DNA from 3 places in the Streptomyces thermoviolaceus genome. Region 1 is predicted to be linked to each of the others. Evidence: riboswitches for the same ligand, from Rfam matches in the RefSeq annotation. Region 1 holds a riboswitch; each other region holds the start of a gene.
The links. Region 1 has a riboswitch for thiamine pyrophosphate ahead of OG899_RS06645 (thiamine ABC transporter substrate binding subunit). Riboswitches for the same ligand answer to the same signal wherever they lie in the genome.
Positions count from the first base shown of each region.

Region 2: linked by a shared signal. The riboswitch ahead of thiC (phosphomethylpyrimidine synthase ThiC) and the one ahead of OG899_RS06645 (thiamine ABC transporter substrate binding subunit) in region 1 are both predicted to bind thiamine pyrophosphate.
Region 3: linked by a shared signal. The riboswitch ahead of thiO (glycine oxidase ThiO) and the one ahead of OG899_RS06645 (thiamine ABC transporter substrate binding subunit) in region 1 are both predicted to bind thiamine pyrophosphate.

Region 1 is NZ_CP109280.1:1,538,045-1,547,592, reverse strand. It holds gene rpsB (30S ribosomal protein S2) at 1-260, shown strand, start outside; gene tsf (translation elongation factor Ts) at 438-1,274, shown strand; gene pyrH (UMP kinase) at 1,497-2,255, shown strand; gene frr (ribosome recycling factor) at 2,444-3,001, shown strand; gene OG899_RS06660 (phosphatidate cytidylyltransferase) at 3,001-4,359, shown strand; gene OG899_RS06655 (enoyl-CoA hydratase-related protein) at 4,447-5,118, opposite strand; gene rlmN (23S rRNA (adenine(2503)-C(2))-methyltransferase RlmN) at 5,509-6,615, shown strand; TPP riboswitch at 6,730-6,837, shown strand; gene OG899_RS06645 (thiamine ABC transporter substrate binding subunit) at 6,923-7,999, shown strand; gene OG899_RS06640 (ABC transporter permease) at 8,062-9,548, shown strand, end outside.
Region 2 is NZ_CP109280.1:3,123,522-3,133,069, reverse strand. It holds gene OG899_RS13700 (ATP-binding protein) at 1-144, opposite strand, end outside; gene OG899_RS13695 (sporulation protein) at 355-1,731, shown strand; gene OG899_RS13690 (aminoglycoside phosphotransferase family protein) at 1,735-2,649, opposite strand; gene thiC (phosphomethylpyrimidine synthase ThiC) at 3,106-4,929, opposite strand; TPP riboswitch at 4,922-5,099, opposite strand; gene OG899_RS13680 (YibE/F family protein) at 5,172-6,668, shown strand; gene OG899_RS13675 (SsgA family sporulation/cell division regulator) at 6,765-7,202, opposite strand; gene OG899_RS13670 (IclR family transcriptional regulator) at 7,301-8,038, opposite strand; gene OG899_RS13665 (DUF5326 family protein) at 8,403-8,615, opposite strand; gene OG899_RS13660 (cupin domain-containing protein) at 8,796-9,113, opposite strand; gene OG899_RS13655 (cystathionine gamma-lyase) at 9,426-9,548, shown strand, end outside.
Region 3 is NZ_CP109280.1:4,569,748-4,579,295, reverse strand. It holds gene OG899_RS19955 (hypothetical protein) at 1-976, opposite strand, end outside; gene metF (methylenetetrahydrofolate reductase [NAD(P)H]) at 1,033-1,956, opposite strand; gene thiE (thiamine phosphate synthase) at 2,262-2,921, opposite strand; gene OG899_RS19940 (Rv2175c family DNA-binding protein) at 3,163-3,528, opposite strand; gene OG899_RS19935 (NAD(P)/FAD-dependent oxidoreductase) at 3,745-4,974, opposite strand; TPP riboswitch at 5,126-5,238, shown strand; gene thiO (glycine oxidase ThiO) at 5,235-6,401, shown strand; gene thiS (sulfur carrier protein ThiS) at 6,419-6,619, shown strand; partial or broken gene OG899_RS19920 (thiazole synthase) at 6,623-7,414, shown strand; gene pknB (Stk1 family PASTA domain-containing Ser/Thr kinase) at 7,515-9,452, shown strand; gene OG899_RS19910 (deoxyribonuclease IV) at 9,525-9,548, shown strand, end outside.

The DNA of each region.
Region 1 (9,548 bases):
ACGAGGTCGACTACAAGATCCCGGGCAACGACGACGCGATCCGCTCCGTCACCCTGCTCACCCGTGTGATCGCCGACGCCGTCGCCGAGGGCCTCATCGCCCGCTCCGGCGGTGCCGAGGGCAAGGGTGAGAAGGCCGCGGGCGAGCCGCTCGCCGAGTGGGAGCGCGACCTGCTCGAGGGCGAGAAGAAGGCCGCCGAGGCCGCCCAGGCCGACAAGCCGGCCGAGGCTCCGGCCGCCGAGGGCGAGAAGCAGGCCTGACCCGTCAGCGGCAGCGTTGACGGCGGGAGCGGTGCATGAAGTCCGCTCCCGCCGTTCACCCGTAGGTCAGCGGCAGGCCGCAGGCTCCCGGACGACGAGCGGCTCGCCCGGCAGCGGCGAGGGACCCGCGGCCCACTGACCGTCGATCTTCAGACTTCGAGAAGGATTCACAGACTCATGGCGAACTACACCGCCGCCGACGTCAAGAAGCTCCGTGAGCTGACCGGCGCCGGCATGATGGACTGCAAGAAGGCGCTGGACGAGGCCGAGGGCAACATCGAGAAGGCCGTCGAGGCGCTGCGCATCAAGGGCCAGAAGGGTGTCGCCAAGCGCGAGGGCCGCTCCGCCGAGAACGGCGCCGTCGTGTCGATCATCGCCGAGGACAACTCCTCCGGTGTCCTCGTCGAGCTGAAGTGCGAGACGGACTTCGTCGCCAAGGGCGAGAAGTTCCAGTCCGTGGCCAAGGCCATCGCCGAGCACGTCGCCAAGACCTCCCCGGCCGACATCGAGGCCCTGCTCGCCTCGGAGATCGAGCCCGGCAAGACCGTCCAGGCGTTCGTCGACGAGGCCAACGCCAACCTGGGCGAGAAGATCGTCCTGGACCGCTTCGCGCAGTTCTCGGACGGCTTCGTCACCGCGTACATGCACCGCACGATGCCCGACCTGCCCCCGCAGATCGGTGTCCTCGTCGAGTTCGACAAGCCGAACCCCGAGGTCGCCAAGGGCGTCGCCCAGCACATCGCCGCGTTCGCCCCGAAGTACCTCTCCAAGGACGACGTCCCGGCCGAGATCGTCGAGAAGGAGCGCCGGATCGCCGAGGAGACCACCCGCGCCGAGGGCAAGCCCGAGGCCGCGATCCCGAAGATCGTCGAGGGCCGTCTGAACGGCTTCTTCAAGGACGCCACCCTGCTCGGCCAGCCGTACGCGCTGGACAACAAGAAGTCGGTCCAGAAGGTCCTGGAGGAGGCCGGTGTCACCCTGAAGCGCTTCACGCGCATCAAGGTCGGCATCTGAGTCCGTTGAGTCCGCCGCCCGGCGGACACCCGACCCGGACAGGGTCGACAGCAGTCGTCCCCGTCGCCCCCGCCCGTCGGCACCCGTGCCGGCAGGCGTCCGGGCACGGCGGACGACGGCAGATCTGACGAGGAGGCCATTGCCGCTGCATGGGATGCGAGACACGCCCCACCGGCAATGGCCTTCTTCGTATGTGCACCACGTAACAGAGGCGGGATAGACATGACCACCAAGGCCCAGAAGAGCGACGACGGCAAAGTACCCGGCCGGTTTCTGCTGAAGCTGTCCGGAGAGGCCTTCTCCGGCGGCGGGGGCCTGGGCGTCGACCCCGACGTGGTGCACGCCATCGCACGCGAGATCGCGGCCGTCGTCCGTGACGGCGCCCAGATCGCCATCGTGATCGGCGGCGGCAACTTCTTCCGCGGCGCCGAACTGCAGACGCGCGGCATGGACCGGGCCCGGTCCGACTACATGGGCATGCTCGGCACCGTGATGAACTGCCTGGCGCTGCAGGACTTCCTGGAGAAGGAAGGCGTGGACTGCCGGGTGCAGACCGCCATCACCATGGGCCAGGTCGCCGAGCCCTACATCCCGCTGCGCGCCGTGCGCCACCTGGAGAAGGGCCGGGTGGTGATCTTCGGCGCCGGTATGGGCATGCCGTACTTCTCCACCGACACCACCGCCGCCCAGCGTGCCCTGGAGATCGACGCCGAGGCGCTGCTCATGGGCAAGAACGGCGTGGACGGGGTTTACGACTCCGACCCCAAGACCAACCCGGACGCCGTGAAGTTCGACGCGCTCGGCTACGGAGAGGTCATCACCCGCGACCTGAAGGTCGCCGACGCCACGGCGATCACGCTGTGCCGCGACAACCAGCTGCCGATCGTCGTGTTCGAACTCCTGAAGGAGGGCAACATCGCCCGCGCCGTCAAGGGTGAGAAGATCGGCACGCTCGTGGGTGACCGGGTCGGCCAGAGCTGACCGGCAACCCCCGGGCGCGGGTCCGCCGGGACGCCACCTGTCCGGGGGACGGACGGGACGGACCCGGGCCGGGGGATGGACAATGTCCTGCCGGTCGGGAACCGTGCAGGAAGAAGACGCGACGCAGCCGGCCGCCGGCCCCGATGGGAACCGCAGCCGGGCCTACTCAAGACACGCAGGAGCAAGTGGTGATCGAAGAGACCCTCCTCGAGGCCGAGGAGAAGATGGAGAAGGCCGTCGTGGTCGCCAAGGAGGACTTCGCCGCGATCCGCACCGGCCGAGCGCACCCGGCGATGTTCAACAAGATCATGGCCGACTACTACGGCGCGCCGACGCCGATCAACCAGCTGGCTTCGTTCTCCGTGCCGGAGCCGCGGATGGCGGTCGTGACCCCGTTCGACAAGAGCGCGCTGCGCAACATCGAGCAGGCGATCCGCGACTCCGACCTGGGCGTCAACCCGAGCAACGACGGCAACATCATCCGCGTGGTGTTCCCCGAGCTGACCGAGGAGCGCCGCCGCGAGTACATCAAGGTCGCCAAGGGCAAGGGCGAGGACGCCAAGGTGTCCATCCGCTCCGTGCGCCGCAAGGCCAAGGACGCCATCGACAAGCTGGTCAAGGACGGCGAGATCGGCGAGGACGAGGGCCGTCGCGCGGAGAAGGAGCTGGACGACACCACCGCGAAGTACGTCGCGCAGGTGGACGAACTGCTCAAGCACAAGGAAGCGGAGCTGCTCGAGGTCTGATGAACGACTCTTCCTGGGGAGCGCCGCAGCAGGCCGGGCACGTCGGGCCCGTGGACCGGTCACCCGGTGGTGGACCGGTTCCGGGAGCCGTCCCGGCAGGCCCCGAGTACGGTGCGCAGGGCGCCCAGCAGACCCGCCCCTTGCCCGTCGTGCCCGAGTGGCCGGCTCACGGCGGTGACCAGGAGGAACCAGGGGCCGTCCCCGCGGGCGGCCCCCTCTTCCGCGACGAGATACCCCAGCCGCCTCCGGCCGGCCCGCCCGCCCCACCGCCGGGCCCGCAACCGGTCCCCGAGCCGCCGGGGCCTCAGCCGTTCGCCGAGCCACCGGGCGCCGCACAGCCCGCGCCGCAGCCGTACGACCCGCGGCACGCGCAGCCCGCACCGCCCCCCGGGCCGTACACCGCGCAGCCGCAACCGCAGCCGTACGCAGGGCCGCAGCCGCGGCCCCAGGACACGCCGCACACGCCGCCCGCTGCCGGGACGGCGTCGCAGAAACCGGAGCCCATGCCCGACGCCCCGCAGCCGGCGCCCGCACCGCAGAAGAAGAGCGCGGGCCGCGACCTGGGCGCGGCCATAGGGGTCGGTGTCGGCCTCGGCGTGGTGATCGTCGCGGCGCTCTTCGTCGTCAAGGCGGCCTTCGTCGGCGTCATCGCCGTCGCGGTCGTGGTCGGCCTGTGGGAGCTGACCAAGCGACTGGACGAACGCAAGGACATCAAGGCGCCGCTGGTGCCGCTCGCCGTCGGCGGCGTGGCGATGGTGCTCGCCGGATACCTCGGCGGCGCCGAGGGCGCCTGGGTGGCGACGGCGCTGACCGCGCTCGCGGTCCTGGTCTGGCGCATGGCACGACCACCCGAGGGATACCTCAAGGACGTCACGGCCGGTGTCTTCGCGACGTTCTACGTGCCGTTCCTGGCCACGTTCGTGGCGATGATGCTCACCGCCGACGACGGCCCGTTCCGCGTGCTGACCTTCCTGCTGCTCACCGTGGTCAGCGACACCGGCGCCTATGCGATCGGCTGGCGCTTCGGCAAGCACAAGCTGGCCCCGCGCATCAGCCCGGGCAAGACCCGCGAGGGCCTGGTCGGCGCGGTCGCCTTCGCCATGCTGGCCGGGGCGCTGTGCATGGAGTTCCTCATCGACGGCGGCGTCTGGTGGCAGGGCCTCCTGCTGGGTCTCGCGGTCGCCGTCAGCGCCACCCTCGGCGACCTCGGCGAATCCATGATCAAACGTGACCTGGGGATCAAGGACATGGGCACCTTGCTCCCGGGCCACGGCGGCATCATGGACCGCCTCGACTCCCTGCTCCCGACCGCTCCCGTGGTCTGGCTGCTGCTGGTCGTCTTCGTCGGCGCGGGCTGACCCGCTGCCGTTCCCCGCACGCGAGGGACCCGTCGCCCACAGGGCGGCGGGTCCCTCTGCTCATGGGGGACCCACCGGCTGCTCCGGTCAGCCGAGCGGGTCGCCGGTGTCGCGCAGTGCGGTCAGCACCGAGCCGTACATGCGGGACTTGATGGTGCCGAGGGTCTCACCGGCCCGGTCCGCCTGGGCCCGGGCGAGTTCGACGGCCGTGGAGCGCACGGCGTCCTCGGCGACCGCCCGGTCGGCGATGCCGGCGGCCGCGGCGTCGGTGCCGCCGTAGCGGCGGGCGGTGACCATGGCCTCGTGCGCGGTCTGCGGCGCCAGCCGTGCCTGGATCAGCGCCGCCATGCCGGAGGTGTAGGGGATGCCGACGTCCACTGCGGGCACGCACCAGAAGCCGCGGTCGGCACGCATCACGCGGAAGTCGTGCGCCAGGGAGAGGATCGCGCCGGCGCCGAAGGTGTGCCCCTGCAGCGCGGCCACGGTGACGACGGGCAGGGCCAGCATCCGCGCCAGCAGCTCGTGCACCGAGACCAGGTAGTCGCGGTACCGGTCGGCGTGCGCGGACAGCCACTCAAGATCCAGCCCGTTCGAGTAGATCTTGCCCGTGGCGACGGTCACCAGGGCACGAGGACCCTCGGCCTTCTCCACCTCGTCGAGCGCGGCACCGACCGCGCCGATCCACTCGGGATGGAAGCGGTTCTCACCGTCCCCCAGGTCGAGGATGAAGACGGTGTCCTGACGGTCGAGCGCGGGCATGACGGCTCCTTCGAGGGCGGTGCTGGTGCGCCCGCAAGGTAGGTGGCGGCGTGCCGCCGCGCAAGGGCGTGCGGCCGCCGCCCGGGACACCCGGCACCGCGTGAGCGGGGACGTCCGGCGGCGAGGACCGGGCCGGCACGGGCACGAAAGCGCTGTGGGCGGTGCGGGAGGCAACCTCCCCGATCCGTGACCTCCGGCCCCGAAGCAGCCCCTGCGCGCGGACGACCAGCAGGCGGGGACGGCAGCCGCACAACGGCCGGTCGCACGGGTCGCCAGGCCCTACCCGCACCGTCCGCTGCCGCTCACCGTCGGCCGCCGGTGACGGTCGGCGGCGGGGGTAACGGACGACACCCCGGGCCACCCCTCCGTATCTGCGACACTGGAACGACCATGCCCAAGCCCGGAGAACTCACATTCGTCGCGCCGCGCGGAGCCAAGAAGCCGCCGCGGCACCTTGCCGATCTCACGCCTGCCGAGCGCAAGGAGGCGGTCGCCGCGATCGGTGAGAAGCCGTTCCGCGCCAAACAGCTCTCGCAGCACTACTTCGCGCGGTACGCGCACGACCCGGAGCAGTGGACCGACATCCCCGCGGCCTCGCGGGGCAAGCTGCGCGAGGCGCTGCTGCCGGAGCTGATGACGGTCGTGCGGCATCTGTCGACCGACCAGGGCACCACCCGCAAGACGCTGTGGCGGCTGTTCGACGGCACCCTCGTGGAGTCGGTGCTGATGCGCTACCCGGACCGGGTGACCATGTGCGTCAGCTCTCAGGCCGGGTGCGGCATGAACTGCCCGTTCTGTGCCACGGGTCAGGCCGGGCTCGAGCGGAACCTGTCGACCGCCGAGATCGTGCACCAGATCGTGGACGGCATGCGGGCCCTGCGCGACGGGGAGGTGCCCGGGGGACCGGCGCGGCTGTCCAACATCGTGTTCATGGGCATGGGCGAGCCGCTGGCCAACTACAACCGGGTCGTGCGGGCCATCCGGGCGCTGACGGACCCCGAGCCGGACGGCCTGGGGCTGTCCCAGCGCGGCATCACCGTCTCCACGGTGGGCCTGGTCCCGGCGATCCACCGGTTCGCCGACGAGGGGCTCAAGTGCCGGCTGGCGATCTCCCTGCACGCCCCCGACGACGAGCTGCGCGACACCCTCGTGCCGGTGAACACCCGGTGGAAGGTGCGGGAGGTGCTGGACGCCGGCTTCGCCTACGCCCAGAAGTCGGGGCGCCGGCTGTCCATCGAGTACGCACTGATCCGGGACATCAACGACCAGGCCTGGCGCGGCGACCGGCTCGGCCGGCTGCTCAAGGGCAAGCCGGTGCACGTCAACCTGATCCCGCTGAACCCGACGCCCGGCTCGAAGTGGACCGCGTCCCGGCCCGAGGACGAGAAGGCGTTCGTGGAGGCGATCGAGGCCCACGGCGTGCCGGTGACCATCCGGGACACCCGCGGCCAGGAGATCGACGGCGCCTGCGGGCAGCTGGCCGCCGCCGAGCGGTAGGCCGACCGCAGCCCGGCCGCCGGCGAGCGGTGGCCGGGCCGCCGGGCAGGGCGAGGACCGCGCGGGCGGCCGCCCGCGGGCGGGCGGTAATCTGATCCGCGACAACTGCACACACCATTCCGACAGGGGAGCGCCACAGCGCTGAGAGTGCGGCGGAAGGGCCGCAGACCCTCTGAACCTCGCCCAGGTCATTCTGGGTAGGGAGTTCGGTCATCACTCGAGCTGTAGCGCCCTGCCCGGAACCCCGCACGAGGGGTCCGGGCAGGGCCGCGTCTCTTCCTGGCAACCATCCAGGAGGACACTCCACGTGCATCACAGAACCCTCGCCGCCGTCGCGGCCGGCCTCGGCCTGGTCGCGCTGTCCGCCTGCGGCTCCGGCAGCACCGGATCCACGGCCGCGGACACCAGGACCGTGACCGTCGTCAGCCACGACTCCTGGGCGGCCTCCAAGAGCGTCATCGCCGACTTCGAGAAGCAGTCCGGGTACAAGGTCACCGTCCTCAAGGACGGCGACGCGGGCCAGGCCGTCAACAAGGCCCTGCTGACCAAGGACAACCCGCAGGGCGACGTCTTCTTCGGCGTCGACAACACGCTGCTGTCCCGTGCGCTGTCCGGCGGCCTGTTCCAGCCGTACCGGGCCAAGGGGCTCGACCAGGTGCTGCCGCAGTACCTGGCCGACCGGGGCAAGAACCGCGTCACCCCCGTCGACACCGGCGACATCTGCGTCAACTACGACAAGAAGTACTTCGCCGACCACCACCTGACCCCGCCGTCCTCCTTCGACGACCTGGTCGAGCCGCAGTACAAGAACCTGCTGGTCGTCGAGAACCCCGCCACCGCCTCGCCCGGGCTCGGCTTTCTCCTCGGCACCGTCGCCCGGTACGGCGACCCCGGCTGGCAGGGGTACTGGAAGAAGCTGAAGGCCAACGGCGTCAAGGTGGTCGACGGCTGGGAGCTGGCCTACAACCAGGAGTTCTCCGGTTCCGCCGGAGGCCGGAAGGCCAAGGGCGACCGGCCGCTGGTCGTCTCCTACGCCTCCTCGCCGCCCGCCGAGGTCGTCTACGCCGACCCGAAGCCGAAGACCGCGCCGACCGGGGTGGCGTACGGCACCTGCTTCCGGCAGACCGAGTACGCGGGACTGCTCGCCAACGCCCGCAACCCGGAGGGCGGCAAGGCGTTCCTCGACTTCCTGATCGGCAAGGAGTTCCAGGAGGACATGCCGCTCACCATGTTCGTCCAGCCGGTGCGCAAGGGCGCCGCGGTGCCCGAGGAGTTCAGCCGCTACGGCAAGCCCGCCCCGCACCCCGAGACCATGGCGCCCGAGACCATCGCCGACCACCGTGACCAGTGGGTCAAGTCGTGGACCTCGCTCGTCCTGAAGTAGCCCGGCGCGGGGCGGTGCGCCCCCGCGGGCGGCGTTCGGGGAACGCGGCGCGGCTGGGTCTGATGGCCGTGCCCGTCGCGTTCTTCGCGGTGTTCTTCGCCTACCCCGTCGCCGCGATCGTCCGGCGCGGGCTGTACACCGACGGGGCCTGGCACCCCGGGCGGATCGCGGAGGTGCTCGGCGACAGCGGCATCCGGAACGTGCTGTGGTTCACCACCTGGCAGGCGCTCGCCTCCACCGCGCTGACCCTGCTGATCGCCCTGCCCGGCGCCTATGTGTTCGCCCGGTTCGACTTCCCCGGCCGGCAGGTGCTGCGGGCCGTGGTCACGGTGCCGTTCGTGCTGCCCACGGTCGTGGCCGGCACGGCGTTCCTGGCGCTGCTCGGGCGTGGCGGCCTGCTGGACGAGCTGTGGGGGATACGGCTGGACACCACGGTGTGGGCGATCCTGCTCGCCCATGTCTTCTTCAACTACGCGGTCGTCGTCCGCACGGTCGGCGGGCTGTGGGCGCAGCTGGACCCGCGGCAGGAGGAGGCCGCGCGCACCCTGGGCGCCACCCCGCTGACCGCCTGGCGCACCGTGACCCTGCCCGCGCTGGCGCCCGCGGTCGCCGCCGCCGCGCTCATGGTGTTCCTGTTCACCTTCACCTCCTTCGGTGTGGTGCAGATCCTCGGCGGCCCCGCCTACTCCACCCTGGAGGTGGAGATCTACCGGCAGACCTCGGAGCTGTTCGACCTGTCCACGGCCGCGGTGCTCACCCTGGTGCAGTTCGTGTGCGTGGGCGCGATCCTGGCCGTGCACGCCTGGACGGTCCGGCGCCGGGAGACCGCGCTGAAGCTGGTGGACGCGGCCGGCACCGCGCGCCGCCCGCGCGGCGCGGGCCAGTGGGCGCTGCTGGTCGCCGTCCTCCTCAGTGTCGCCGTGCTGCTCGTGCTGCCGCTGGCCGTGCTGGTGCAGCGCTCGCTCACCGCCCCGGGCTTCGGCTACTACCGGGCGCTGACGAACGCCGACGGCGGCACCTTCCTCGTCGCGCCGCTGCACGCCGTCGGCGCCTCCCTGTCCTACGCCGCGGCGGCGACCGCGATCGCCGTGGTGATCGGCGCCCTGGCCGCCGCGGCACTCGCCCGCCGGGACGCCGGCCGGATCGTGCGCGGCTTCGACGCGCTGCTGATGCTGCCGCTCGGGGTCTCCACCGTCACCGTCGGCTTCGGCTTCCTGATCGCCCTGGACGAACCCCCGCTGGACCTCAGGCAGTCCTGGATCCTCGTGCCGCTCGCCCAGGCCCTGGTCGGGGTGCCGTTCGTGGTGCGCACCCTGCTGCCGGTGCTGCGCGCGGTGGACGTGCGGCTGCGTCAGGCGGCCGCGGTGCTCGGCGCCTCCCCCTGGCGGGTGTGGCGCGAGGTGGACCTGCCGCTGGTGCGGCGGGCGCTGCTGGTGTCCGCCGGGTTCGCCTTCGCGGTGTCGCTGGGTGAGTTCGGGGCGACCGTGTTCATCGCCCGGTCGGACAACCCGACGCTGCCGGTGGCCGTGGCCCGGCTGCTCTCCCGGCC
Region 2 (9,548 bases), 1.6 Mb from region 1:
CCGTGCGATGCGTGCCGCGTTTCCGCACTCGGCGAAGAGCGTCAGTGTCAGGTAATGCCCCGTGGAGGACGCATCCGGCGCCACGAACCAGTGGGCGTATGCGTCCAACTCACTCGCCAGACGCTTGGCTTTCCCCGCATCCATCACGTTCCCTTCCGAGCCTGAGACAGCCCTCACGACACCGCTTGCCGCATGCAGGCCAGTACACGGCGGAAGGCCGCTGACCGGGAGCGTTCACCAGGGGGTTCACGTGAACACCGACAAACGCAAAGGGGGTTCACCAATGAACCCCCCAGCGAGAGCCTGCTGTGACACGATGAACACTCGCCGTCATTCTCGGGTTGGCAGGGGAGCATGAACCGAGAGCCGAACGCGCAGTTGATCGCCGTCATGGACGAGGCGAAAGTCTCGAACAAAGGCCTTGCCAAACGAATGAGAGATGCCGCAGACCAGCGAGGCATCAAGCTCGGAACGACACATGTCTCAGTGCAGCGCTGGCGAAACGGCGCCGGTATCCAGCCCCAGACCGCGGCGATCATGGCGGACGTGCTCAGCTCGAAGCTGGGCCGCCGCGTCACGCCGACTGATCTCGGGTTCTTCGACCACAGCCGGCCGACCGCCCCGGAGCCCGTGAATTACCCGAGCGCGGTCCCTGACGTTCTGTCCATGCTGGACGGACTCGCCCAAGAGCGCGCCGAGGAGGCGGTCACCGATCGACTGGTCGTAGCAGACGCCGACCTCAGCACCACTGTCCTCTCCTGGATGATCGCGCGCCCTGACGGCATCCAGGCCGACCGACCCGCTCGTCAACGAGTCGGCATGCGAGACGTGCGTGCGATCAGGGACGCAGCGGCCACGTTCATGCAGCTCGACTTCAAGTACGGCGGAGGCCACGGCCACCGAGCCTTACGCCACTACTTCCGCCATGAGGTCCTGCCGCTGCTCAATGCCAGCTACAGCGAGAAGGTGGGCCATGCGCTGTTCAGCGCCGCCGCCGAGGTGTCCCAGTTGCTGGCGTGGACCGCGTACGACATCGGCAACCACCGACTCGCCCACCGCTACCTCACCTCCACACTGCGCCTGTCCCAGGTCATCGACGACCGCATGTTCGGCGCCCGCATCCTCGGCAACCTCAGCCACCAGGCCAACTATCTGGGCAACCACACCCAAGCCATCCAACTCGCCCGTGCTGCCGTCGAGGGCGCCAAAGGCCGAGCCACCCCACGCGCCATGGCGAACTACTGGGCCATGGAAGCCCGAGCTCTGTCCAACGCAGGCGACCGCACCGGGGCCGGCCACGCCATGAACCAGGCCGAACGGCACTTCGAGCAAGCCGACACCGCCGACGACCCCACATGGCTGAGCTACTTCGACGAAGCCGAACTCCTGGGTGAGTTCTGCCACTGCTTCCGCGACCTGAAAATGCGCAGGGAAGCCGTCGAGCATGCACAACGCGCCGTCGACAGCACCGACCCCCAGTACGCCCGCACCCTCGGTTTCTGCCGCATGGTGCTCGCCCAGAGCCAGCTACTGAACGGCGATTTGGAAGCCGCCATCGCCACCGCAAGCCTTGCCGTGGACGGTGGCGACTCCCTCCAGTCCTCACGCTTCCAGCGTTATGTCACCGACTTCCAGGCGGAAGTCAGCGAGCATGCGCCCCATCCCGCCGTCGTCACCTTCAACGAGCAAGTCAGCGAAGCACTCGCCCGCCTGGACGACGAGGACGAGTAACAGCTATCGCGGTCGCCAATCACGCGGCGCATCATCGTCGCGCAGGGCGGCGATACGCCGACGGTACTCGTCCGCCGTCTCCTGATCCTCCTGCACGTTCTGCATGAGCCACGTCGTCATGCTGAACTCTTGGAGCCGCCGAAGCGTGTCGTATCCGTACCAGTCGTACAGGTCCCGCCCATACGCCCGGACGAAGTCGGCGTACTGTTCATCGGTCTGCCACCCAAGACTGTGATGCTCCACCGCCGTGACCATCAGATCCCACTCGGGGTGGTCGAAGCAGAAGGCTTCGAAGTCGATCAGAACCGCCTCGTTCCGCTCGTTCACCATGAGGTTCTGCACGTGAGCGTCACCGTGCACCGGTCCCTTGGGCGTCTCGAACCTCAGCTCTCCGAATTGGTCGTGCAGCTCACGCCAACGCTTGCGAAGGAACACCCTGTCGTCGTCCGGGATCGCAGCTCGGCTGATCCGCAGTTCTTGCTTGTCGAAAGGGTCGAACGACGGCAGCTCAAGCCCGGCCGGCAGCGTCATGGAGTGCAAGTCACGCAGGACGCTGCCCAGCTCCCCATAGGTTGCCTTGCGGTCACCCTCCACGATGAGGTGCCAGAAGGTCACTGGGTGGCCCTCGACCAACAACGGCTGCTCCAGGTCGTCGACGACGCGTGCGGCCGGAAACCCTTCCGCAGCAAGCCATCGAGACACCCCTACCTCAGTGCGCGCCTTCGGCAGGTACTCCTCACCACGGGCAACGCGCACGACCACCGGGACCGAGGCCAGCCGAAACAGCGCGTTCTCCCCGAGGCGGATGAGCTCAGCGTCTCTGTCATCCAACCCAGCTACTCGGCACGCGGCACTCATCACCCGTGCAGCCTCCGCTGACGTGAACCCCTCATCCGACCGAGCAGCGTCAACCGCCATGCCCGCACCAGCTCCCCTAGTCGCGCGCGATCAACCGGCACACGACTAGAGGTGACCAACCCCGACGTGTACCAGACACGACCCGACGGTACCTACCGCAGAGATAGCAGGGCGAGAGCACATCAAGGACGACCATGATCCGCGTTCAGCAGAGCCTTATCTCTGCCAACCCACGACAGAGTCAGACGGCCTGTCGCCATGTGCGACCACCCCTCTCACTTCTCGACCGAGCCTCTGCTGCGGATCACACCCATGACGCTGCAACCGTACCGGCCGCCACTGACGATCCGGAGAGGCACCTGAACCGGGACGAGGTCGAGCCGAGTCGCTGGTTGTACAGAGCCGTCTTGCTTGGGACTCGTTGCCGAACAAGTCGTCGGCCCTCCATCTTGATTCAGATGGAGGGCCGACGATCATCGGAACCGCCGCTCTTACGGGCAGATGTGCATCAGTGCCTCAGTCGACGATCGGCAGGTACAGCCGGTGCCCCGCCTCCGCGAACTCCCTGGACTTCTGCATCATCCCCTCGGCGACCTCCTCGGCCGTCGCCCCTTCAGCCACGTCGCCGGCGAACTTCTTTGTGATGCTTTGGCTAATTTTCATCGAGCAGAACTTCGGGCCGCACATCGAGCAGAAGTGGGCCGTCTTGGCGGGTTCCGCCGGGAGGGTCTGGTCGTGGAACTCCCGTGCCGTGTCCGGATCGAGGGCCAGGTTGAACTGGTCCTCCCACCGGAACTCGAAACGGGCATCGGACAACGCGTCGTCCCACGCCTGGGCACCCGGGTGCCCCTTGGCGAGGTCGGCGGCATGCGCAGCGATCTTGTAGGTGATCACGCCGGTCTTCACGTCGTCCCGGTCGGGCAGGCCCAGGTGCTCCTTCGGGGTGACGTAGCAGAGCATGGCCGTCCCCCACCAGGCGATCATCGCGGCCCCGATGCCGGAGGTGATGTGGTCATACGCGGGGGCGATGTCGGTGGTCAGCGGGCCGAGCGTGTAGAAGGGGGCTTCGTCGCAGATCTCCTGCTGCAGGTCGATGTTCTCCTTGATCTTGTGCATCGGGACATGGCCCGGACCCTCGATCATGGTCTGGACCTCGAAGCGCCGGGCGACGCGCCCGAGTTCGCCGAGCGTGCGCAGCTCCGCGAACTGCGCCTCGTCATTGGCGTCCGCGATGCTGCCGGGCCGCAGCCCGTCCCCCAGCGAGAAGGTCACGTCGTAGGCGGCGAGGATCTCGCACAATTCCTCGAAGTGCTCGTAGAGGAAGGACTCCTTGTGGTGCGCCAGGCACCAGGCCGCCATGATCGAGCCACCCCGGGAGACGATGCCCGTCTTGCGGTGTGCCGTCAGCGGCACATAGGCCAGACGCACCCCGGCGTGCACCGTCATGTAGTCCACGCCCTGCTCGGCCTGTTCGATGACCGTGTCCTTGTAGATCTCCCAGGTCAGTTCCTCGGCCTTGCCACCGACCTTCTCCAGTGCCTGGTAGAGCGGCACCGTGCCGATGGGGACCGGAGAATTGCGCAGCACCCACTCGCGGGTGGTGTGGATGTTGCGGCCTGTGGACAGATCCATGACGGTGTCGGCGCCCCAGCGGGTGGCCCAGGTCATCTTCTCGACCTCCTCCTCGATGGAGGAGGTGATCGCGGAGTTGCCGATGTTGGCGTTGACCTTCACCAGGAACCGCTTGCCGATGATCATCGGCTCGGTCTCGGGGTGGTTGACGTTGGCCGGCAGCACGGCCCGGCCCGCCGCGATCTCCTCGCGGACGACCTCCGGAGAGACGTTCTCCCGGAGCGCCACGAACTCCATCTCCGGGGTGATCTCACCGCGCCGTGCATACGCCAGCTGGGTCACCGCCCGGCCGTCGCGGCCACGCCGCGGCTGCCGCGGCCGGCCGGGGAACACGGCGTCGAGGTTGCGCAGTCCCCCGCGTGGCGAGGTGTGCCTGATGCCGTCGTCCTCGGGCCGTACCGGACGGCCCGGATACTCCTCGGTGTCGCCACGGGCGATGATCCAGTTCTGCCGCAGCGGCGCCAATCCCCGGCGGACATCGGTGTCGACGTGCGGATCGGTGTACGGGCCCGAGGTGTCGTACAGCGACACCGAGCTGCCGTTGGTCAAGTGCACCTGACGGACCGGCACCCGGATGTCGGGGCGTGAGCCCTCGATGTATGCCTTGTGCCAGCCGATGGACTTCCCGGCCTCTCCCTGGGCATGGGACTGCGCCCCGTCGGGGGACGTCTGGGCGGAGGCAGGCGTGCTTACGTCCTTGTTGGTCATGAGACCTACTCCCTACGCCGGCATTACCCGGTAACAGGTTCGGCGGTCGACGCAGCGGTTACCGTCTGCCGATGTCTGTCGATGGACCATCGCTGTTCCACGTGAAACATCGCGAAGACGGAGGTCAGCGCCCTCTCAGCCCGGTGCTCCGAGCTCCCGCGTGTGCAAAAGGTGCCTCCACGCTAGCGTCATGCACAGCGTGCTGAACAGTGGGCCCTCCCGGTTCTTGCAATGATCGGTCGGTGACGACGACCCAGCAGTTCCCGCACCCACCGCCCGACCCACGGCGTGGCCCCGGGGCCGGGCATCGCGCGCCGACACCGGGGGAGCCCGTGTGGGCGGCTCCCGCGCCACCGGCCGAGCCGGCCCGTGCCGGTGACGGCCACCACCACGAGCACAGCCGCGCGGTTCAGGGGCACGGACACGGACACAGCCATGCCCATGGGCCCGCCGCGCCGGTCTCCCGGCATCTGCGCACGGTCATCGCCGCGGTCCTGATCCCGTTCGCGGTCGCGGTGGTGGTCGGGCTCGTCGTGCTCTGGCCCGGCGGCACTCCCGCGCACCAGCGCACCGGCGTGGGTTTCGACCGGCAGACGCAGCAGGCCACGGTCACCGCAGTGGTGAAGGCGAGCTGCACGGCCCTTCACACGTCCGGAGGAACGGCCGGCGAGGACGACCCCACCGGCCAGGCCACGGCTGCCGGAGATTCCTCGGGCCGGAGCGGTACCTGCACCAAGGCCACCGTTCGGGTGGACACCGGCAAGGACAAGGGCCGCACCTTCACCGAGATCGTGCAGCCGGACCAGCCGCGACAGCTGCACGAGGGCCAGAAGGTCGTGGTGGCCTACGAGCCGACCGCACCACGGGAGTTGCAGTACTCGGTCACCGACGTCAACCGGCGCCTTCCGGTGGGCCTGCTGGCCGGTGTCTTCGCCCTCGCCGTGGTGCTCGTCGGACGGATGCGGGGCGTGATGGCGCTGATCGCGCTGGCCATCAGCTTCGTGGTGCTGAGCCTGTTCATCCTGCCGGCGATCCTGCAGGGCTCGAATCCGCTCGTCGTGGCGGTGGTCGGATCGAGCGCCATCATGCTGCTCGCCCTGTATCTGTGTCACGGCCTGTCGGCCCGCACCTCGGTGGCCGTGCTGGGCACGCTGGTGTCCCTGGTGCTCACCGGCGCGCTGGGGTCGCTGTTCATCGGCTGGGCAGCGCTGACCGGCAATACGGACGACAACACCGGGCTCATCCACGGCCTGTATCCGTCGATCGACATGAGCGGCCTGCTGCTCGCCGGCGTCATCATCGGCTCGCTCGGCGTCTTGGACGATGTGACGGTGACCCAGACGTCGGCGGTCTGGGAACTGCACGAGGCCAATCCGTCCATGGGGTGGCGCGGGCTGTACCGGGCCGGGATCCGCATCGGGCGCGACCACATCGCATCGGTCGTCAACACCCTGGTGCTGGCGTACGCGGGCGCGGCGCTGCCTCTGCTGCTGCTGTTCTCGGTCGCCGGCAGCAGCATCGGGACCGTCGCCAACAGCGAACTGGTGGCGGAGGAGATCGTCCGCACGCTGGTCGGGTCGATCGGCCTGGTCGCTTCGGTGCCCGTCACCACCGCCCTGGCCGCGGTGGTGGTCGCCGCCGACCGGCCGGACCGGGTCACGAGGCGGAGGCCGCAGGTGGCCGGGCCAGGGGTGCCCGCGCCGGCACGCGGCGGACGGGGCAGGCGGCGCAAGCGGTGATCCCGTGGCGTCCGGCTGCGCGGCCGGCCCTCCGCCCGTGCCCCGGGGGCGCGCGGTGAAGCGTTACGCCTGCGCGCCGCCCCGTGGGGAAACGCTTCAGCCCGCGCTCTGTTCCTCGGCCAGGATCCGGTCCAGGGCCTCGTCGAGGTGGGCGTCGAAGTCGGCGAGTGCGCCTTCCTGGCCCAGCGGCACCAGCTTGTCCGTACGGTCCAGGAACGCCACCAGGGGCGCGGTGGAGGAACGGAACAACGCGCGGTCGTTGCCGACCTGCAGCCGGATCAGCACCTCGTTCAGGGAGTCGCCGTCCGCGGGCGAGATCCGCACGTCCCCGTCCCCGCACGGGGTACCCACTCCGTCGATCAGCAGCTCGCGTCCGAAGACCCAGGTCACCGGGGCGTCGCCGGGCAAGTGGAAGGTGAGCCGCACGGCATAGGGATCGCTGGTCTCGTACCGCAGCTCCACCGGAATGCGGAAGGAGAGCTCCTCGGACACGAGAAGGCTCATCATGACCTCTGCTTGTACGGACTCGCGCATCGCTACCCCGTCATCTGCCGTCGACTGGCCGGGAATCATCCTCGTGACACTGGTGGCATCTTGCTGAACGTATATGGCAGATCACAAGGAGTGAGTTTTCAGATACTGATAGCCAGTGCGAGGGAGCCGACGCGTCGTCCCATCTCGCGCTGCAGCTGCCGTGCGGCGGGCAGCAGCCGGTCGCTCTGGCGGGCGGGGAGCGACAGGGCGATGGTCGCCGCCGCGTCCCCGATGGTGAGGGGCACGGCCGCACAGACGGTGCCCAGGACGTATTCCTGCCGCTCCGTCACCGGTTCCATGCGTCCGACCCGTTCCAGGCGCCGCAGCAGCGTAGCGGCGTCCCGCACCGTGTACCGGGTGAGCGACTGCACGGGATAGCGGTCCAGGTGGTCGCGGCGGGCGTCCTCGTCGAGCTGGAACAGCAGGCACTGCCCGATCGCGTGCGCGTGTCCGGTCTCACGGAAGTCGGCCCATTCGTGCACGGCCGGATTGCCGGGTGTCTCGGACACGCACAGGATGTCGATCTCGCCGTCCCGGTACCGCGCGTAGTAGAGCGGTACACCGATCAGATCGCGCCATTGTGCGAGGGTGTGGGCGATCGTGCTGCGACGTTTCTGCTCCGCACCGCTGCTGCTGAGCCGCTCGGCCGCTTCTCCGAGGAAGAACAGCCCCCGCTCGCGGTAGAGGTAGCCCTCGTGCACCAGGGTGCGCAGCAGATGGTAGGCGGTGGGCAGGGCGAGCCCGGTCTTTCGCGCGAGCTGTTTGGCGGGGGCTCCGTGCTCGTGCTCCGCGACGGTCTCCAGCAGCCGCATCGCCCGCTGGACGGAGCCGATCAGGGTCTGGGACGACGGCGCGTGCCGCGGCTGGGCCGGTCTGCCACCGGGCCGCTCCACCGGGCCGCCGGATCGGGGCTGCGCGGGCAGTGCCGTGGAAGGGGACGGCACCCGGGGAGCAAGGGGCGCGTGCGATTCTGCGGGTGCGGTGTCAACCGTGGCCAAGGGTCACTCCCGTAGCGCGAGGGGGCAGCCCGTGCGGGGAGACACGGGTGGGGATCGCCTGCCCGCGGGGGCCTGCCCCCGCGTCGATGCCGGGACCCTATCCGCCCGTCGCCGCCCACGGTGGCGCCGCGTCGAAACTTCCCTCCCGCGAGGGACCCGGTGACGCGTGACGTCCACCGCCGTCACCGGCGCACCGGCGTCCTCACCAGTCGCCGCGCGAGGACGAGCCCGCCATGAACTTGCGCACGATGTAGATCAGCCCGCCGACCAGGGCCACGAAGATCAGCAGCTTGAACAGCAGCCCGATCACGAAGCCCACCACGGTCGCGATCAGGCCGCCGAAGACGATCAGGGCGATGGCCGGCACCGCGATCCACTTCACCCACCACGGCAGTCCCGCGAAGATTGCTCGCATTGCCCCGTCCCTGTCCTCTCGGCCGGCCCTGCGCCGGAATTGACGTCGGTGCCCCGATGCTGCTGTGCGTCGGGGCCATTTCTGTCCGCTGTCGATGCTAGGGCCGTCAGCGGGCCTCGCGTGGGCGCCGCATCCCTTGTCCTCCCCTGACCCTTCCCCTAGGGAACCCGGAGACGGACGTCAGGCTTCCGGCGGAGAGAACACCACCAGGACGCGCAGATCCTCGCTGATGTGGTGGAACTTGTGGGGCACCTGGGCCGGGACGTAGACGACACTGCCCCGTGCCACCTGGGTGGTCTCCGAGCCGACCGTGATCAGGGCGCGGCCGCTGACGACGAAGTAGACCTCGTCCTGGTTGTGCGGCTTCTGCGGGTCGTGCTCGGCCGCGTTGAGCGCGTAGAGACCGACCGACATGTTCCGTTCCCGCAGGAACTGCAGGTAGGCGCCCTGGTTGGCGGCGCGCTCCGCGTCCAGCTCGTCCAGCCGGAAAGCCTTCATCGTCCTCGCCCGTACTCGTCGCCGATTCGATCCCCACGATCAGACACAGGACGGATCGTCCAGTCAAGACGACCATGGACGCGGGGTACCGGCAGCGGTCTCCCGCACGGCCGATGGGCGGGGTGTCCGCCCCGCGGACGGCACCCCCGACCACCCCGGCGTCGTCGGGCACCCCGGCACCCCGGCCGCACCCGCCCCGGCCCGGGCGTCTCGCACAGGGGGCGTCGCGGTGTCCTGCGGTTTCCTGAGAGGGTGGACCGGCGGCCCGGCCTGCCCGGCCGCAGTACGACAGCACATGAAGGGACGGGCTGCATGAGCGCTTCCGCCGCTGACGGCACGGTGAACACGCACGGAGCCGACGGGCCGGCCGCGACCGGGGACGGCACCCGCGCGGTGCGGGCCGGACTGCCCGACCCGGTCAAGTACGAGCCGACC
Region 3 (9,548 bases), 3.0 Mb from region 1:
GGTACTGCTCGTCGTAGCCCGCGCCGTGCTGCGCCTGGCCGCCGTGGGTGCCCGGGTACGGGTACGGCTGCTCCGGCGGGACCTGGTCGCCGTAGGACTCGTCGGTGCGCTGCTGCGGCACCCACACACCGCCGGCCGGGGTCTCGCCCGCGTGACCGCCGTGGGCGTAGGGGTCCTGCGCGGCGTAGGACGGCTGCTGCTGGCCGTAGCCGGGGTCGTAGGAGGTGCCGCCGTAGGCGGCGGCGCCGGGGTAGGGCTCGGTGTAGCCGGTGTAGTCCTGCGGGCCGGTGGTGCCGTAGCCGTGGGCGGCGCCGTCGTAGCCGGAGTAGTCGTAGCCGTAGGACTGCTCGGTGTGGGCGGTGCCGGCGTACGGGGCCTGGGTCTGGTCCGTCGTGGAGTACCCGGAGTCGTAGACGCCGTAGTGCCCGGTGTCGTCGGGCAGGGGCTGCGGCTGGTAGACCGCGGTGGACTCGGCGGCCGTCTGCGCGGCCGTACGGTCGACGGGGGTGAAGACGTCGTCGCGGTCGTCGTCGTCCTCGAACCCGTAGTCCGGGGCCGGGGCGGGGATGTGGGGCTGCTCCCGGGTGTCCTCGTGGCCGGCGACGGTGTCGGCGACGCCGACGGTGTCGCCTGCGTCATCGGCGGGCGCGGCCGGCTCCGGGGCGGCGGCCGCACGGTCGCCGCGGGCACGGCGGCGCTTGGGCCGTTCACCGCCCGTGCCGGGGTGCCGGACCGCCCAGCCGGCCGTGAAGCCGCGGCGGAAGGACAGCGTGACGAAGGTCTGGCCGACCGCGAAGGCGACGGCGCCCAGCGCGATCACGATCACCGACGGCAGCAGCACGCCCAGCACCACGCAGAGGAAACCGGCGAAGGCCAGCAGCCGCCACCGCAGCCGTGCCTTGTACTGCAGCAGCACCTCGCCGAGCAGCCACAGTGCGACGACGCCGAACGCGATGTAGAGGACCGCCCAGCCCATGTACGCCCCTCTCCCCGAGGCCGTGCCGCGGTCCGGCGGATCCGCGTACGGCCGGCCTAGGCCCGCGGCGGGTGGTGCAGACCCAGGTTGTCGTAGATTTCCAGTGTCGCCGTGGAGTTGTTCAGCGTGATGAAGTGCAGCCCGGGCACATCTTCGGCCAGCAGCCGCGCGCAGAACTCCGTGGCGAAGTCGATGCCCATGGAGCGTACCGCCGCGGGATCGTCCTTCGCAGCGACCATGCGCTCCTTCACAGCCGGCGGAAAGACGGCGTTGGTCAGCTGCGGCACCCGCATCAGCGTCTTCATGCTGGTGATGGGCATGACCTCGGGGATGATCGGGGTGTCGCAGCCGGCCGCCGCGACCCGGTCCCGCAGACGCAGATAGTCCTCGGGGTCGAAGAACATCTGGGTGATGGCGTAGTCCGCACCGGCCCGGCATTTGGCGACGAAGTGCCGGATGTCGGTGTCCCAGTCCGTGGAGCGCGGGTGCATCGCGGGGAACGCCGCGACGCCGACGCAGAAGTCGCCGGAGTTCTTGATGAGTTCGACGAGTTCGGCGGCGTAGGTCAGACCCTGCGGGTGGGGCACCCACTCCCCCATCGGGTCCCCGGGCGGGTCGCCGCGCAGCGCCAGCATGTTGCGGATCCCGGCGTCGGCGTACTGCCCGATGATGTTGCGCAGGTCGGCCACGGAGTGGTCGACGGCGGTGATGTGCGCGATCGGGGTGAGCGTGGTGTCGGAGGCGATGGCCTCGGTGGCCTTCACCGTGCCGGCGCGGGTGGAGCCGCCCGCGCCGTAGGTCACCGAGACGAAGTCGGGGGCCACGGCCTCGACCCGGCGCAGCGCGTTCCACAGGTTTCTCTCGCCCTTGGGGGTGCGGGGGGCGTAGAACTCGAACGAGTACGTTCGCTTGCCGGTCGCGAGCATGTCGCGCACGGTGGGGGCGTGGTCCGACCTGATGGATGCGGTGCCGAGGGCCATACCCGCAGGTTAGCCAGGCCGCGCCGGTCCCCCAACCGGATGCCGGGCTTTTGCCCGTTTTACCGGTTTGCTGTCCACACAGTGGACAGTGCGGCGTCCGGCGGCCCGGGGCCTGTCGTCCGGCCCGGCCCGGCCGCGGGGTGCGGTGCGTCTCGGGCGACCCGAGCGGGTTCCGGTGCGTGCAGCTGCGCGGAGGTCAGAGATCACGGAGTCGGCGCGGAACGTCGGGGCGAGTGACGACAACACGGCGGATGCGCGTGCCGGCTCCGCGACGCCGGGACGATCCGAACGACGCGCCCCGGATGTCAGCGCTCCCGCAGCCGCTGCGCGAACGCGGCGGCCGCGGCGCCCGGGTCGTCGGCCTCGGTGAGCGCGCGGACCACGACGACCCGCCGGGCTCCGGCGTCCAGGACCTCGTCCAGATTGCCCAGGTCGATGCCGCCGATGGCGAACCAGGGGCGGTCGGTGTCCAGGCCGGCGGCGTAGCGCACCAGGTCGAGGCCGGGCGCGGGCCGGCCGGGCTTGGTGGGGGTGGGCCAGCAGGGGCCGGTGCAGAAGTAGTCCACGCCCTCCTGGACGGCGGCCGCGGCGGCCTCCGCCTCGCTGTGGGTGGAGCGGCCGATCAGGATGCCGTCGCCGAGGATCGCGCGGGCCGCGGGCACCGGCAGGTCGCCCTGGCCGAGGTGCAGCACGTCCGGGCGGGCGGCGTGGGCGACGTCGGCGCGGTCGTTGACGGCGAGCAGCTTGCCGTGGCGGGCGCAGGCGTCGGCGAAGACCTGGAGGTGCTCCAGTTCCTCGGCCGCCTCCATGCCCTTGTCGCGCAGCTGCACGATGTCGACACCGCCGGCCAGGACCGCGTCGAGGAACTCCTCCAGGTCGCCCTGGCGGGTGCGGGCGTCCGTGCACAGGTACAGGCGCGCATCGGCGAGCCGGTCACGGGCGGTGACGTGAGCGGTGTCGGGCATGCGTGGGTCCCCCCGTCGTCGGTGCGCACCGGCCGGATCGGCCCGGCCGGTGCGGGTGCGTCGGCGGCGTACGGGCGCGGTGCGGGACGCGCGGGGCCGGTGGGCCCGTGACGTCCCGGCCGCGGTCCGTACGCCGGCCGGTCACCGGGTGTCCGGTGGCCGGCTGGTCAGCTGAGCCGGCTGTTCGGGATGATCCGGCCGGTCAGGACGATCCGGCTGGTCAGCAGGATGATCCGGCTGGTCAGATGGCGAGCGCCTGGGCGCGGCGCTTCACCTCGGTGCCCCGATTCTCCCTCAGGGCCTGCGCGGGGGTGCCGGGCAGGGTCGGGTCGGCGGTGAACAGCCACTCGATCATTTCCTCGACCGTGAAGCCGTCGTCCCGCAGGAGCGTCAGGGTGCCGGTGAGGCCCTTGACGATCTTGCCCCCGTCGATGAAGGCGGCGGGAACCTGCAGCACCCGGTTCTCCCCCCGGCGCACGGCGATGAGCTGGCCCTCCTTGACCAGCTGCCGCACCCGCGTCACCTCGACGCCGAGCCGTTCGGCGACGTCGGGAAGGGTGAGCCAGGCGGGGACGAGAGCATCGATCTTCGCGTCAATCTCGGTCACGCAACCAAGCCTGCCATCTGCCACCGACAGTCGGAAGCCAACCGCGTCCACCTGCGACGACCCGTCGCGGCGAAGATCACACGGCAGGACGCGCGCGGGGGCGGACGAGCCGCCCGGCGGCCGGGCGGTCCGCGGCCGTGCCGTGGCCGGTTCGCGACCTCGTCGCGGTCGCGGACGACCCCGAGCCGTTCCCCCGACCGTCACGGGGCACTGCGCCTACGCGGCGACCGCCGCCTTCAGCGGACGCGACGCGTCCGGCAGCAGGGCGGGGTCGAGCGGCCGGCCGGACTCGATCAGCCGCCTGCCCTGGGCCACGTCCCGCGGCCGGCCGACGGCGAGCAGGGCGACCAGCCGGTTCTCGCGCAGCCAGCACACCGACCAGGCCGGGCCGCTCGCATCGCCGCGCCAGACCATGCTGTCGGCGTCCGTGTGATGGCCGGCGTACTGCACGAACCGGCCGAACTGCTCGGACCAGAAGTACGGCACCGGGTCGTAGACCACGTCCCGGCCCATCACCTGGGCGGCGACGGTGCGGGGGCCCTGGAGGGCGTTGTCCCAGTGGTGCACGAGCAGACGTTCGCCGTAGCGCGCGGAGGGGAAGGAGGCGCAGTCGCCGACCGCGTACACGTCCGGCACCGAGGTGCGCAGGCGGTCGTCGGCGAGCACCTCGCCGTGCGCGCCCAGCTCGATGCCGGAGCCGGCCAGCCAGGCGGTGGCGGGGCGGGCGCCGATGCCCACGACGACGGCGCCCGCGGGCAGCCGTGTGCCGTCGTCGAGCACCACCGCACCCGGCTCGGCCCGCTCGACGCGGGCGTCGGTGCGCAGCGTCACGCCGCTCTCCGCGTACCAGGCGGCCATCGGCGCGGTCACCTCGGCGGGCAGGACGCCCGCCAGCGGCCGGTCGGCGGCCTCCACGACCGTCACCGCGCAGCCCGCCTCGCGTGCGGCGGTGGCGAACTCGGCACCGATCCAGCCGGCACCGACCACGACGACGTCCTGCCGGCCGGTGAGCACCGGCCGCAGCCGGGCCGCGTCGTCCAGGGTGCGCAGCAGGTGGACGCCGGGGACGCCCTCGGTGCCCGGCAGGCGGACCGGTTCGGCGCCGGTGGCCAGCACCAGCACGTCGTAGGGCTCCGGCCCTTCGGAGGTGTCCAGCACGTGCTCCGCGGGGTGCACGGCCAGCGCCTCGCAGCCCAGGCGGAGCCGGAGCGACAGCGCCTCGAAGTCGATGTCGAAGGCGGAGCCCTCGGCCGTGCCGAGCAGCACGGCCTTGGACAGCGGCGGCCGGTCGTAGGGCTGGTGGGGTTCGGCGCCGATCAGGGTGACGGTGCCGGTGAAGCCCTCCTCGCGCAGCGCGACCGCGGTCTGCACGCCGGCCATGCCCGCCCCGACGACGACCACGCGCCGCGGACCGCCCGGGTTCTTCTCCTGCGTCTGCTCGCTCACCTGATCACCATAGACAGCCCGCGTCCCGCAGGGCACGGGGCGAGGGGACGTACGGCCCTTCTCCACGGGGGCTCGCGGGCCGGGCCGCTGCCCCGGCGGGCGGGCCCGCCCCGCTCTTACAAGATCGCGGCCCGGCGGCTAGGGTGGCCGTACAAGCATGCGCGGGAGCCCGGACGCACCGGGCTGAGAGGGAGGCTGGCGGCCTCCGACCGTACGAACCTGATCCGGGTCATGCCGGCGAAGGGAGGGGCGTTTCGCCCATGTCGTTGTCACGTACTTCGGACGTCCTCGTGATCGGGGGCGGCGTCATCGGTCTCGTCACCGCCTGGCGCGCGGCGCAGCGCGGCCTGCGCACGGCGGTGGTGGACCCCGAGCCCGGCGGCGGGGCCGCGCAGGTGGCCGCGGGGATGCTGGCCGCCGTCACCGAGCTGCACCACGGCGAGCAGACCCTGCTCGGGCTGAACCTCGCCTCCGCGCGCCGCTACCCGGACTTCGCCGCCGAGCTGTCCGAGCTGACCGGCCACGACCTCGGCTACCGCCGCTGCGGCACCCTGGCCGTCGCACTGGACGCCGACGACCGCGCTCACCTGCGCGAACTGCACGCCCTGCAGCGGGCCTCGGGTCTGGAGTCGGAGTGGCTGTCCGGGCGGGAGTGCCGGCGTCTGGAGCCGATGCTCGCGCCCGGCGTCCGCGGCGGGCTGCGGGTGGACGGCGACCACCAGATCGACCCCCGGCGGCTGGCCGCCGCGCTGGTGGCGGCCTGCGAGCGGGCCGGGGTGGTCTTCCACCGGGCGTGGGCCGAGCGTCTCGTCGTGCAACAGGACCGGGCCGCGGGCTGCGAGCTGCGCGACGGCACACGGCTCGGCGCCGAGCAGGTGGTGCTCGCGGCGGGCAGCCGCAGCGGGCAGCTCGCCGGCGTGCCCGACGACGTGCTGCCGCCGGTGCGGCCGGTGAAGGGGCAGGTGGTGCGGCTGACCGTGCCCAAGCGGTACGCGCCCTTCCTGAACCGCACCGTGCGGGCCGTGGTGCGCGGCAGCCAGGTGTACCTCGTGCCGCGGCTCAGCGGCGAGCTGGTGATCGGCGCGACCACCGAGGAGCTGGGCTGGGACACCACGGTGACCGCGGGCGGGGTGTACGAGCTGCTGCGCGACGCGCACGAGCTGGTGCCCGGCATCACCGAGCTGCCGCTGACCGAGACCCGCGCCGGGCTGCGGCCCGGCTCCCCGGACAACGCGCCGCTGCTCGGGCCGACCGAGCTGCCCGGACTGCTGCTGGCCACCGGCCACTACCGCAACGGCGTGCTGCTCACGCCCGTCACCGGCGACGCCCTGGCGCACGCCCTGACCACCGGCGAGCTGCCGGACGTCGCCCGCCCCTTCACCCCGCGGCGCTTTCGCACCGCCGTCCTCACGGAGCTGCCCGCATGAACGTCTCCGTCGCCCACGTGACCGTCTCCGTCAACGGTGAACCCCGCCAGGTGGCGCCCGGCACGTCCCTCGACGCGGTCGTGCGTTCCCTGACCGCCGCACCCTCGGGCGTGGCCGCCGCCCTCAACGAGACCGTCGTGCCACGCGCCCGCTGGGCCTCGACACCGCTGCGTGACGGCGACCGTGTCGAGGTGCTGACCGCCGTCCAGGGAGGCTGACCCATGACCGACGACCCTCTCGTCCTCGGCGGCCGCACGTTCGCCTCCCGCCTGATCATGGGCACCGGCGGGGCGCCCAGCCTGGAGGTGCTGGAGCGGGCCTTGACGGCCTCCGGCACCGAACTGACCACGGTGGCGATGCGCCGGGTCGACCCGTCGGTGCACGGCTCGGTGCTGTCCGTGCTGCGGAAGCTGGACATCCAGGTGCTGCCCAACACGGCGGGCTGCTTCACCGCCGGCGAGGCGGTGCTCACCGCGCGGCTGGCCCGCGAGGCGCTGGGCACCGACCTGGTCAAGCTGGAGGTCATCGCCGACGAGCGCACCCTGCTGCCGGACCCGATCGAGCTGCTGGACGCCGCGGAGACGCTGGTCGACGACGGTTTCACGGTGCTGCCGTACACCAACGACGACCCGGTGCTCGCCCGGAAGCTGCAGGACGCCGGCTGTGCCGCGATCATGCCGCTGGGCTCGCCGATCGGCTCCGGACTCGGCATCCGCAACCCGCACAACTTCGAGCTGATCGTGGATCAGGCCGAGGTGCCGGTGATCCTGGACGCGGGCGCGGGCACCGCCTCGGACGTGGCCCTGGCGATGGAGCTGGGCTGTGCGGGGGTGATGCTCGCCTCCGCGGTGACGCGGGCGCAGGACCCGGTGCTGATGGCCGAGGCGATGCGGCACGCGGTGACCGCGGGCCGGCTGGCCCGGCGGGCGGGCCGCATCCCCAAGCGGTTCTTCGCCGAGGCCTCCTCCCCCACCGAGGGGCTGGCCCGGCTGGACCCGGAGCGTCCCGCTTTTCCGCACACACGTGCGGACGGCGTCACAGGTCGGCCGCAGTCCGCCACCGAGGGCACCGAGCGGGACGTCGCTGTCGGGGGCGGCTCGTAGACTCGCCTGCGTGGACACGACCCTTCAGGACCCTCTGGTCGGGCAGGTGCTCGACGGCCGGTATCGCATCGACGCGCGGATAGCCGTCGGAGGCATGGCGACCGTCTACCGGGCCCTGGACACGCGGCTGGACCGCGTGCTCGCGCTGAAGGTGATGCATCCCTCGCTCGCGGCGGACGCCTCCTTCGTGGAGCGGTTCATCCGGGAGGCGAAGTCCGCCGCCCGCCTGGACCACCCGAACGTCGTCGGGGTGTTCGACCAGGGCACCGACGGGTCGTACGTCTACCTCGCCATGGAGTACGTCTCCGGCTGCACCCTGCGGGACGTGCTGCGCGAACGCGGGGCCCTGCCGGTGCGGGCCGCGCTGGACATCCTGGAGCCGGTGCTGGCGGCGCTGGGCGCCGCGCACCGCGCCGGCTTCGTGCACCGCGACATGAAGCCGGAGAACGTCCTGATAGGGGACGACGGCCGGGTCAAGGTCGCCGACTTCGGACTGGTGCGGGCGGTGGACGCGGTCACCCACACCACCGGCACGGTGCTCGGCACGGTCTCCTATCTCGCGCCGGAGCAGATCGAGGAGGGCACCGCCTCGCCGCGCGTGGACGTCTACGCGTGCGGGGTGATGCTCTACGAGATGCTCACCGGGGCCAAGCCCCACCAGGGCGAGACCCCGGCCCAGGTGCTCTACCGGCATGTGAACGAGGACGTGCCGCCGCCGTCCGCGGCGGTGCCGGGCCTGTCGGCGGAGCTGGACCAGCTGGTCTCGGCGGCCACCGCACGCACCCCCGAGGACCGTCCGGCCGACGCGGTGGCGCTGCTGGCGCGGGTGCGCGAGGCCCGCGGCCGGCTAGGCGACGAGGAGCTGGACGCGCTGCCCCCGCAGGCCCGCACCACCGGCCACGACAACGCCGAGGACCGCACCAGCGTCCTGCCGCGCGCCCTGGCGGTGCCGCGTCCGCTGCCCGTGGACGGGGACGAGGAGCCGACCGACGCCTTCCACCGCACCAGCCGGCTGGACACGCCGGTCCCGGACGCGGGCGGTCGCCGGGCGGGCGGGCTGCGCCGCCGGCGCGCGCTGCTGGCCGCCGTGGCCGCCGTCGTGCTTCTCCTCGTGGGCGGCGCCGGCCTGTGGTACATCAACGCCGGCCAGTTCACGACGGTGCCGCCGCTGCTGTCCAAGACCGAGGCGCAGGCCCGGCAGCGGCTGGAGGAGGCCGGGCTGAAGGTCGGCGGCGTCGAGCACGCCCACAGCGACACCGTCGCCCGGGGCACGGTCATCAGCACCGACCCGTCGCCCGGCGCCCGTATCCGCGACCACGGTTCGGTCACGCTCACCGTCTCCGACGGCCCGGAGACCGTCCGGGTGCCCGACGTGGCCGGCCGCTCCCTGGACACGGCCCGGCAGCGGCTGCGCGCGGCCGGACTGGAGCCGGGCATGGTCAGCCGGGCGTTCAGCGAGGACGTCCCCAAGGGCACGGTGATCCGCACCGACCCGCCGGCGGGCACCGAGCGGCACTCCGGCTCGGCGATCGCCCTGGTCGTCAGCCGCGGCCGGCCCGTGGAGGTGCCGGACGTCACCGGGGAGGACCTCGACGAGGCGACGGCCGACCTCGGGGAGGCGGGCCTGAAGGTCACCGTCGCCCCGCAGCGGGTCACCTCGGAGTTCGACGCGGGCCAGGTCGCCCGGCAGAACCCGCCGGCCGGCGGGCAGCTGGCCGAGGGCGACACGGTCACGCTCACCCTGTCCAAGGGCCCGGAGCTGGTCGAGGTGCCGGACGTCACCGGGGACAGCGTGGACGAGGCCAAGCGGACCCTTCAGGAGGCCGGCTTCCGGGTGAAGGAGGACCGCGGGCTGCTCGGGCTGTTCGGCGACACGGTGAAGAAGCAGTCGGTCGAGGGCGGCGACCGCGCCCCGAGGGGATCGACGATCACGATCACCATCCGGTGAGCGGGAGCTGGGGGTGCCCGGTCCCGGGGCCCCTCGGCGGCGCTCCGCACGGGCTGGCATGCTGGGGGTGTCATGACCCCACCCTCTTCCTCCCCC